One region of the Marinobacter flavimaris genome, then DNA from elsewhere that is predicted to be linked to it. Evidence: predicted binding sites of a transcription regulator. Region 1 holds the regulator's gene; the other holds the start of a gene.
The links. Region 1 encodes FliA, which starts transcription of late flagellar genes. Its sites were predicted from a motif close to CTAAAGTTTNNNNNNNNNNNGCCGNTAA; they were not measured.
Positions count from the first base shown of each region.

Region 2: the regulator FliA is predicted to act here: its motif matches at 3,538-3,565, upstream of ACGK9W_RS18625 (methyl-accepting chemotaxis protein).

Region 1 is NZ_CP171359.1:1,961,925-1,967,524, forward strand. It holds gene ACGK9W_RS09085 (chemotaxis protein CheA) at 1-635, opposite strand, end outside; gene ACGK9W_RS09090 (protein phosphatase CheZ) at 652-1,437, opposite strand; gene cheY (chemotaxis response regulator CheY) at 1,458-1,841, opposite strand; gene ACGK9W_RS09100 (RNA polymerase sigma factor FliA) at 2,004-2,747, opposite strand; gene ACGK9W_RS09105 (MinD/ParA family protein) at 2,779-3,591, opposite strand; gene flhF (flagellar biosynthesis protein FlhF) at 3,660-4,967, opposite strand; gene flhA (flagellar biosynthesis protein FlhA) at 5,028-5,600, opposite strand, start outside.
Region 2 is NZ_CP171359.1:3,990,798-3,996,397, forward strand. It holds gene ACGK9W_RS18620 (NADH-quinone oxidoreductase subunit L) at 1-1,418, opposite strand, end outside; gene ACGK9W_RS18625 (methyl-accepting chemotaxis protein) at 1,545-3,470, opposite strand; gene ACGK9W_RS18630 (hypothetical protein) at 3,804-4,358, shown strand; gene ACGK9W_RS18635 (hypothetical protein) at 4,355-4,606, opposite strand; gene ACGK9W_RS18640 (hypothetical protein) at 4,762-4,902, opposite strand; gene ACGK9W_RS18645 (sulfurtransferase TusA family protein) at 5,010-5,249, opposite strand; gene ACGK9W_RS18650 (hypothetical protein) at 5,242-5,367, opposite strand; gene ACGK9W_RS18655 (formate dehydrogenase subunit gamma) at 5,364-5,600, opposite strand, start outside.

The sequences.
Region 1 (5,600 bases):
CCTTTTCCGTGCAGTTGGTCCAGTAGCGCTTCGAATTCGTCGTCGGTTATTTCGTCGTCTCCAGAACTTTCCTGGTCACCGCCGGCCGATCCGGCGCTCGAAGCCGAGGAAACCTCCGCTGATTTCTCGTCCTGCAGTGCGTCCAGAAGCTGTTCGAACTCGTCGTCGGTGATGTCGCCACCGTCTTCTGCCGGTTCGCTCTCTTCCTGCTCAGGTTGAGCGGCAGCGGCCGGTGCCCCCTCGCCTTCAGGCTGGGCCAGGGCATCCAGACGGGCAATAAGTTCGTCCGGAGCCGGTGTCAGCTCCTCATGATTGCGGACCTGCTCAAACATGGCATTGACGTAGTCGAGTGCTTCTAGAACCACGTCCATCAGTTCGGAATCCACCTTGCGCTTGTGATTACGCAAGATGTCGAAAACGTTTTCCGCGGAATGGCAGCAGTTCACCAGCGCTTCAAGCTGAAGGAAGCCGGCTCCGCCTTTCACGGTATGGAAACCACGGAAGATGGCGTTGAGCAGATCACTGTCGTCAGGATGTCGCTCAAGATCTACCAACTGCTCTGACAGCTTTTCGAGGATCTCGCCGGCTTCTACGAGGAAGTCCTGCAAAATCTCTTCATCAGCATCAAACGCCATGCGTTACCCTCATTATTCAGAAACCGAGACTGGACAACAGGTCGTCTACGTCGTCCTGCCCCGAAACTACATCTTCACGCTCATCGGCCTTGATCTGGGGCCCGACGCCCTTCTCTGCAGACTCTTCTTTTTCTTCAATCTGGTGCACCGTGCCCGTGAGCTGGTCCACATGACTGGCCATCACCACCAGGCTGAGCATCTGCTCCTCAACCTCTTTCACAAGGGCGGTGACCTTCTGGATGACCTGACCTGTCAGATCCTGATAATCCTGAGCCAGCAGGATTTCCGACAGGTTGCTGTACATGGTGTCGGCATCGGTTGCCATGCTGACAAAAAAGCGATCAATCCGGCCGTACAGCTCGCGAAACTCAGCCGGCTGCATTTCCCGGCGACGCAGGCGCTGCCACTCATCACGCAACGCGGCGGCCTCGTCTCTGAGGGCATTGGCCACCGGCATGGTTTCCTCAACCAGGTCCATGGTCCGGTTGGCTGCTTCACCGGTCATCTGCACAACGTATTCGAGACGATCAGAGGCATCTGTCATCTTTGACAGTGCTTCCTGTTGCTCGGCGTTACGGGGATCAATCTGGAAGTTCCGGATTGCTTCGTGCAGGCTCCGCGTCAGCCGCCCTACCTCACGGTACAGACTCTGATCCCTGACTTCGCTGAGTTCATTGATCAGGGTCATGGCTTTGGCATAATCACCCGCATCAACACTCTCGGCCAGTTCCGCTGCCTGCCGCTGGAGCTTTTCCGTCACCTCCGGTTCAAGGCCCCGATGGTTCTTTTTGCTATCGCTCATGAGAGCCATCCGACCTCTGGTTACTGGATTCTTTCAAAGATTTTCTCAATCTTTTCCTTGAGCACGGCAGCGGTGAACGGCTTGACCACATACCCGTTTACGCCTGCCTGGGCAGCGGCAACGATCTGGTCGCGCTTGGCCTCAGCAGTTACCATCAATACCGGCAGGGTTTTCAGATTCTCGTCCGCCCGAACGGCCTTGAGCAGGTCGAAGCCTGACATGCCAGGCATGTTCCAGTCGGTCACCAGAAAATCGTATTTGCCGCTTTTGAGCATTGGCAGTGCCGTGTTGCCGTCGTCAGCTTCATCGGTGTTGGTGAAGCCAAGATCACGCAGCAGGTTCTTGATGATCCGTCGCATTGTGGAGAAGTCGTCCACAATGAGGATTTTCATGTTTTTGTCCAATGGGACCTCCAGTTAGTAACACCCGGAATTCGTTTGACCTTTGCGTTCAAAGTCTAGCAGGCCGCTGTTTTAACCGCTTATTGTCGGACCTTTGCTTCGGTTGTAAAGCATCGGTTACCAAAAACTACAGACTACCTCGTTGGCGACACAGACTGAACGCGGTCAGTTGTCCGATTCCTGACGCCAATCCGAGAGCCGTCCCCGAAGGCGCAGGGCTGCCTGGCTGTGAATCTGGCTTACCCTGCTCTCACTGACGCCGAGCACCGCGCCAATCTCCTTGAGGTTCAGTTCTTCCTGGTAGTAAAGGCTCAACACCAGCTTTTCCCGCTCCGGCAGGTCTTCAATCGCCTCAGCGAGGCTCCGCCGGAAGGCATCGGAGGACAACCCCTCAAGGGGATTATCCTGCGTCTCTGTCTGTTCTATCGGCAGCTCTCCGGATTCATTGAGCTCGTCGAGGCTAAAAAGTCGACCGCTGTTGGAATCGGAAAGGTAGGAGTGGTATTCGGGTAGCCCCATACCCAGCTCTTCGGCCACTTCCTGGTCGTGGGCTTCGCGGCCAAGTCTATCTTCAACGGCCTTGATGGCCTGGGAAATGCGACGGGCGTTGCGATGAACAGAACGTGGCACCCAGTCACCCTTGCGGATTTCGTCCACCATGGCGCCGCGAATACGGATACCGGCGTAAGTCTCGAAGGTAGCACCTTTGGTAGAACTGTAACGCTGGGCGGCCTCGAGCAGACCGATCATGCCGGCCTGCATCAGGTCTTCAAGCTGGACGGACGCCGGCAGGCGAGCCATCAGGTGAAGGGCAATTTTCTTGACCAGCGGCGCGTGCTGCTCAATGAGCTGAGCCGGCTTCTGCGCACTTGACTGGTTATAGATTCCGAGGTTTTTCGCCAATGTCATGTATCCGGTTTTTTGTTTGACTGGATCCGATTCAGACTTCGACGAGCCGCTCCACAAAAAATTCCAGATGCCCACGGGGCGAGGACGGCAACGGCCAGCTATCTACCTTGTCCGCCAGCGCCTTGATGGCCAGTGAAGCTTTCGCCCTGGGATAGGCGTCCAGCACCGCACGCTGCCGCTGAACCGCTTTCTTCACGGCCTCATCGTAGGGAACTATTCCTACGTATTGTAGTGCCACATCGAGGAAGCGCTCGGTGACCCGGGTCAGTTTTTCAAACAGATGCCGGCCTTCCTGCTCATTCCGAACCTGATTGGCAAGAATACGGAAGCGGTTGGTTCCATAATCACGGTTCATCAGCTTGATCAGGGCATAGGCATCGGTGATCGAGGTCGGCTCGTCGCAGACAACCAGCAGCAGCTCCTGAGACGCTCTCAGAAAACTGACCACTGACTCGGAAATCCCGGCGGCGGTATCAACGATCAGGACATCGATCTGATCACCCAGTTCGCTGAACGCATTAATCAGCCCGGCATGTTCCATGGGGCTGAGCTGGGTCATTCGTTGGGTACCGGAAGAGGCGGGGACAATCTTGATGCCACCGGGTCCATTCACCAGAACGTCCTTCAGATCACAATCGCCGGCCAGAACATCCTGGAGGTTGCGATTGGCAGTGATGCCCAGCAAGACGTCGATATTGGCCAGCCCCAGATCGGCGTCGAGCAGCACCACTCTCCGGCCTTTCTGCGCCAGGGCAATTCCGAGGTTCACCGACACGTTACTCTTGCCGACACCACCCTTTCCGCCGGAAACTGCAATCACCTGTACCGGATGTGCTCTGCTCATACTGTTTTTGGTCTCTCGCCACGTTTCGCCGGCTTTGTCTCCGACGCCTGCTGTCAATCTGTCCGGTCTCAGGCGTGCTCTTTCAGGCCCTCTGCGACCGCTTGCTGTTGCTGGAGTGTTTTCAGCCGATCCACGGCCAACCGCACCAGCGGAACGGCTTCTGCGTGGTGCAGGTCTTCAGGAATCTTCTGGCCGTCTGTGTAATAGGCTACCGGCAGACCGGTTTCCATCACAAACCCGAGAGACTCACCCAGCGTCAGGGCCTCGTCGATTTTGGTCATCACACAGCCCGCAAGATTTGCCATCTTATAGCAATGCCACACGGATTTCATGATGCGAGGCTGACTGGTTGCCGAGACCACCAGATGGGTTTTGATATTGTGATGGCTGCGAGCCAGTTCGGCCAGCTGTTCCTGATAGCCTTTGTCCGCACTGGTCAGTCCGGCGGTATCAATCAGCACCAGATGACGGTCTGACAGCTCGTCCAGAATATCGTCCAGACTGTGGCTCTCATCCACGACCCGAACCGGCACATTCAGGATCCGACCGAACACGAATAACTGCTCGTGCGCCGCCACCCGATAGCGATCCGTGGTAACCAGGGCCACGGAATCGGAACCATGCTTGAGCACGTAGCGAGCGGCGAGTTTTCCGATGGTGGTGGTTTTCCCGGACCCTGTCGGCCCCACCAACGCGTAGGCGCCGCCCTCATCCAGCCACTCCATGCGGGAGGTCCGGACCCCGGTACACAGTATTTTCAGGGACTGCTTCCAACCGTCTTCCAGACGCCCCGCCTTGTGACGACGGGAAATTGACCCCGCCAGATCACTGCCGAGGCCGAACTCCTGCAAGCGCTCGGCAAGCCTCTGCTGCACGGCGGTGGTCGCAGAAACCTCCGGCTCCGGTTGCGGCCGACGGCCCTGCATCATGTCTCTGAGCGAGCTGATCTCGGCCCGCATCTGCGCCAGCTCATCGGAATAGGCTTCCCTCGGCGCCTGTGGCAGAGGTTCAATATCACCAAAACCACCGCTCACCTCTTCCTGAATGGCAGCGAACGAACCGGCGTAGCTCGCGCCCTGCGATGCCCGCTTTTCCCGTACTTCACGGATGCGGTCCCGGGACCGGCTCAGCTCGTCCTCAAGACGCCTGTGCTGGTCGGCCTGCATCTCGGCCAAGCGGGACCCGTTGGTGGCTTCTTCTGCCTGGTTGCCCAGTCGCTGGCGCGCCATATTCTCGTCATAGTCCAGCGCCGTCACAATTTCGACACCGCCGTCGACCCGACGATTGGAAAGGATCACGGCGTCCGGCCCCATCTGTTCACTGACCTGCTTGAGCGCCTCTGCCATGGTCTGAGCAAAAAACCGTTTTACTTTCATGATGCCTCTTCCTCCACCGGCAACGCCGTGCCGGCGCTGTCCGCTCTGTCATCCGCGCCGTTACTGGCCAACGGACGCCACGATCGTAATCTGTTTGTTATCCGGAATTTCCTGGTACGAGAGCACATGCAGGCGCTCTACCCCATAACTGGCAAACTTCGCCAGTACCGGCCTCAGGGGCCCGGAAACCAGCAGAATGGCCGGCTTGCCGAGCATCTCCTGGCGCTGAACACTCTCCTGCAGGGAGCGCTGGAGCTTTTCAACCATATTCGGCTCCAGAACCAGGCCAATATCTTCCTGACCGCCGGATTGTTGACTCTGCTGAACTGACTTTAGCAATAACTGTTCCAGATCCGGGTCCAGGGTGATGACCGGTATCTCCGATTCGTTGCCGCAGATGCTCTGAACAATCATCCGGCGCAGGGACTGCCGGGCTACGGTGGTCAGCAGCTTCGGATCCTGGCTCTTCGGATGCACGTTCACGATGGCCTCGGCAATGGACCGCATATCCCGGATCGGCACTTCCTCCTTCAGGAGGTTCTGCAGTACTTTCAGCAGCAGACTGATGGAAACGGTGGTGGGCACCAGTTCCTCGGCCAGCTTCGGAGAAATCTTCTCCAGCTGATCCAGCCA
Region 2 (5,600 bases), 2.0 Mb from region 1:
CCTGCGGGTGAGAAACGGTGGTAGCGAATCTGGTAGTAGCCGCGTACCAGGATTGCGATAAGGGCCGCGACAAAAACCACTTCCAGCAGGCTTGCCTGGCTCTCCGGTGGGGCGAGCACCATGCCGAAGAAGGTTTTCTGAAGCCAGTACAATGCCCAGAAGGCGGCGCCGATAATCAGGCCACGCCCGACCGTTACAACGCCGCCCCCGGCCGACAGGAATTCTGAGAGCAGAATCGTCAGGGCGATGCCCGGGACAAGCCATGAAAACATGTGTGCTGTGCTGGTCTCATTGGACAGAAAAACAGTCGGCAGCATGAACAGGCCGGCCAGGGCGGCAGCGGCCAGCCACTGTTTTGCCCCGGGCTCATTGACGGTAACCAGGCGTTTTTTCATCGACAACTCAACGGTGTTGCCGGCGTTCAGGAAGGTGTGGGCCTTGTAAGCAGAATGGGCAACCAGATGCAGGAGTGCCAGCTCGTACAGCCCCAGAGCGCACTCAACCAGCATCCAGCCCATCTGGGAGCAGGTTGACCAGGCCAGTCTTACCTTGATGGAAATACGGGTCATCATAACAAGGCTGGCAAACACCGCCGTGGGCCCTGCCACTGCAAGCAGCAGCCACTGGGCGGCGCTTACTTCTGAAATAAGCGGTGCCATCAGAATCATCAGGAAACCGCCAAGGTTCACAACGCCAGCGTGAAGCAGGGCAGAAACCGGCGTGGGTGATTCCACCACCTGAATCAGCCAACCGTGGAACGGCATCTGTGCGCATTTGAGCAAAGCAGCCACGGCCATCAAAACCGCAGCGATCTGGGCGCCGGCGGGCACCTCTGTTGCACCGGATACCTGGACCAGAATCCGATCAATAAAGGGCGTGTCGTACTGGACATAAAGCAGAAGGAACGCCAGTGCCAGGCAGAACTCCGCAATTCGCGCAAAGATGAATTTTTTGTGCGCGGCCAGGGCGGCGCGCGGGCGATCAGGAAAGAACATCAGCAACTGGTGCAGGCTTACGCTGATGGCAATCCAACTGACGAGGAACACCAGCAAATGATTGGTGATGGCGATCATGGCAACGCTGGCGAGGATCACCTGAAGCCAGATCATAAATCGGCGCTGGCCGGGATCCCCCGCAAGATACCTCTCCGAGAAGCGTCCCAGCACCATTCCCAGCAAAGTGATAAGCAGCAACATGATTGAGGCCAGAGGCGCGTGACTGAACCAGACGCCATCGACCGGCCACCACCAACTTCCGATTGCGGCGGCCAAAGCCGATACAAAGGCAAGCTTGAAGGTCAATGACCGTGCGAGAAGGTTGCTCTGGTTGGTTGCCAATCCGGTCGCGACTGCTCCGGCACCGAAAAGCAGCGGTACCAGCAGTGAGAACAAGGATTCGATCGCCTGAACATCGAACATGCGAGGGCCTCGGAATCAGGAGTATTTAATACGCGTAGTATCCGAGGCTTTTGCTGTGAACAAAAATATATATATCCGATCGATTCGTTCGTTATTTAAGAATGATTGCCGGGTATGGAAACTGGGTCAGGTCCTGTAAGAGTCCAATTGAGACTTCAGTTTTTCCGCTAGTTGCTTCAACGTTTCTGCCGCCTCATTGGTTGATGCGGCGTTCTCCTGGCTGCTACCAGCCATTTGCCGAATGTGCTCAAGGCGCTGGTTGATGTCCTCAGAAACCTGGCTCTGCTGCTCGGCGGCGCTTGCCATTTCAATGTTGGTGTCCCGAATGGTTCGAACGCCCTCGCGCAGTGCCTCGATCGCGTTGCCGGTTTCGCGGATCATGTCGTTGGTTTCAGTTGCTAGCTGACTGCCCACCTCAATAACGTCGGTGACACCGGCAACGCCTTCCTGCAGGTGATTGATCTGGTCCTGGATCTCTTTGATGGACTCCTGGGTCCGACGGGCCAGGTTTCTGACTTCGTCTGACACCACCGCAAAACCTCTGCCGTGTTCTCCGGCTCGCGCTGCCTCAATCGCTGCATTAAGCGCCAGGAGATTAGTCTGTTCCGAAATGTTTTCTATGACGGAAAGAATATTGCCGATGTTATCCGATGCAGCTCTCAGCGAAGCACTGGTTTGCACTGAGCTCTGGTTGTTGTCGAGCTGGCTCTGTATTTTCGCCGTGGTTTTGGCAATGAGCGATTGGCCACTTTCGGCCAGACCATCCGCCTCTTTGGCAATGTTTTCAGCCCTGGAGGCGCTTTCGGCAACAGTTTGAGCGGTTGCTGTCATCTCATTCATGGCGGTTGCAACCTGCTCGGTCTCCTCGGTTTGTTGCGAGACGACGGTGGCGGAGTCTGATGCTATGCCCCTTAGACTCGACGAGGCCTCAAGCAGGCTTTCCGAGGATCTTTTGGTTTCTGAAATTGTAGTTTGTAACCGGTCTAGCAAGCGATCGAAGCCTTGGGCCATGACGTCCAATTCGCTCTTGCCGGTTGCATTGAACCTCACCGTCAGGTCGCCTTCGCCGCTGGCAATGTCGTTGATGGCATCGATCATTTTTTGGAGAGGTCGAGCCACAACCAGTTGTGCCAGGGCACTCAGGCAGCCGATCAGCACCAGTCCGCCGATCAGAATTGCCATGACCGTCTTGATGGTCTGATTGCGAACCATGGCTGCCACTTCGTCTTCCGAGTAGCCGGTGATAATCTGGTACCCCCAGGCATCGAACGCAGTACGTGCAAGGTTCCAGTCTTCCGGCTCAGATTCCAGCAGGTTTTGCAGTGGATCGGACTCAATGGAGCTGGAGTGCATGCGCAGTCGATTCTTGTCGTCCACCAGGGCGAGAAATCCTCTTTCCAGCAGGCTGGATGAGGTGATGTCCGCTTCAAGTTCTTCAAGGTCCGCTGAATAGCCCACATACCAGATGCCGATAATCTGGTTTGAGGCGTTACGGATAGGGCTGTAAGCGGTGAGGTAGGGATTGCCGAGAATATCGACCTGTCCGAAGTAGGCTTCGCCCCGGCTAATGGCCTGCCCGGCCGCGCCCGCCATATTCAGTTTGGTGCCGATGGCACGGGATCCATCGTCTTTCTTTACGTTTGTGGAAACCCTGACAAAGTCCTGTCCATCCCTGACGAATAGAGTGGCTGTGCCGTCCATGATCCCGGTTATGCCATCCACCAGGTCAAAGTTGTTGTTGATCATGGTGTCGCCGAGAAACAGTGCCGGAACGGGTTTGCCTGCGACCGGTTCGGTTCCCTGGATCCTGGCGGCTCCGAGTTGCTGGCCGCGTTCAATGAGCAGATTCAGCGAATTCTTCACCCGTTTTGACATGAGCTCGTCGGTGATGGAGAGCATTCCGGTGATCTCCTCGACAAGATCACTCTGCCTTTCAGCGACATCTGCCGTGATCGTTTTCTGCGTGTTTAAAGCGATCACAACGCTTGCGAGTATTGCGATGACCAGCAGAACAGCGGCAATCGAGACGATGAACAGTTTTCTGATAGACATGCTGATTCCCCAGAATCTATAAGCTTTACGGACTATTGGAGCACGCAAATTACTGCGATCTTTTTTTATATCGGCCGGGATCGATGCTTCCTTAATCATTATTGCGTCATTCGTGAATCATTCCAGAGATTACGACGCATATGTGCTGCCAAAAGAGCGGAAATGTCGCTCGGCAGGCACAGGCCTGGCTGCGGATTTGTAAAACCTTCTTGCAATCACCATATTTCTGCGTCCACGAAATGATCCACCGATGGGGCTCGAGCCTATCGTTCAATGGCCATTGCTGGACGACCCGTGCAAGAAGTGAAAACCGGAAAAGACCGAGGCAAAGAATTGGATTGTGAAAAAAAAGGCGCCTTCCTGGCTAGAAGGAAAAAGCATTCGACCCTGACCGCTGGGGTTTATTACCCGAAACCCGAAGCCATTGCGGCCGACTACTGGGGTGTCTTTGTTGATAATACGCCCTACATACTATTGGTGCCTGACGAAGATCGCAGTGCTCGCGAAAAGGCCGAGCGGCTGGCTGAATCAGCTAACTTCCGAACGTTGCTTGAAGCAACCCTGACAGCCTGTGAGCGGATTGAGGCGAAACCTGTTGATGGCCGCGCTGTGGATTGGGCCGAAAAGCTCACCGTGATCAGCGCCAGTCGCTCCGGAGACGTTGAGACGGGAACAAGAGAAATCGGCGAGATCAGGGCAATCCTGATGCCCGGTTGTCATCAGGCCGTGGCAGACACCCTGTGCATCGACGATACGCTGGCGACTGTGATCGATTCGAAATTTCCGCGAGTTTCGAATTTTGACGATCTTCCAGAACTTTCGGATCGAGACGTGAAAATGTCGCTGGGTAACCTGGAAGCCCGCAAGCATCCACGAGGTGGTCACTAGGGGCAGGTGCTCGCCGGGATTTCCGGAGTTTCCTGGAGGGGAATTGCGCAATCTTCCGGCAATGCGTCGGTCAGCTGCATCAGCAGATCTGTTGTGTGGCTCATCTGCTCGCTGAGTTGACTGTAATCAGTGCTCTGCTGATTCTCTGACTGCTGAGCGGCAAGCTGGTACTGCTTTTCGAGGATCAGGTCCTGCAGGAATCTTATTTGCCGGGCAGTCAGAATTACCGGTCGACTGTTGTCGCTCATTGTTTGGCCTTTTAGTCTGTATTAAATAGAAATGAGGGTAGGCTTACGGTGGTTTGCTTGCTATGGATCTGACGTTCCCGTGTTACATCAATGATCACGCTATTCCAGCATATGTCTCCGTTTTCACGCTGTTTGGGAGTGCCGGTACCACTCAGTCATTTCACAACACCGGATGCTGACTTGATCCGCCACTCGTGCCTCCAGAAGGTCATGGTTTCCGCAGCACCAGGAATCGACCGGGCCAGTCCCTCGACATTTTCAGGCATCATCATTTCCCACAGTGGGTCTGAACTCATCGGAATTCCAATTATTAGGAGTCCTAATTTAAGATAGGGGGTTGGCGCCTGATTTTCCAAGAGGGCGTGGTGAAGTGTAGGAAAAGATTGACGATTTCGATGCCGTTTTATGCCAGGGAAATGCGGTAACGAGTGACGCCAGCTTCTTCTTCTCTGGTCCATTCAATCCGGTGGCCGGTGATATCACAGAGGGCCTGAAGGTCCTTTCGGCCGGTGGGGTCATCCGCCAGGAAATCGACCAGTGTTCCGCCGGGCAGGTCTTTGGTCCGTTTTTTGAAGCGCAGGATGGGGAGAGGACATACCAGACCGACGGCGTCGATCTGGTATACCTCGGACTGATCAGTCAAGGCGAACGCTCTCTGCGCTGGTTTGTTCCGCCGACGACCAGCCAAATTGGTTCAGCACCATTGGTGCAGCCGTGGCAATGAGCAGGGCCGCGATAAAAGCCGAAATCATTACCTTCACGACGAACCTCCTTTGCCTTGTTTGGCTTCAACCTCAGCGACCCACAGATCGTGGTGTTGACGAGCCCATTCGAGATCAACCTGGCCGTTACCCATAGCGTCGAAGGCACCTTCCATGCCGACCGAGCCGATGTAGATGTGGGCAATGATGGCCAGCATCATCACAAACGCCACGATAGAGTGCCAGATGTTGGCATACTGCATCTCTTCGTGCGGCGTCAGCACTGTCGGCAA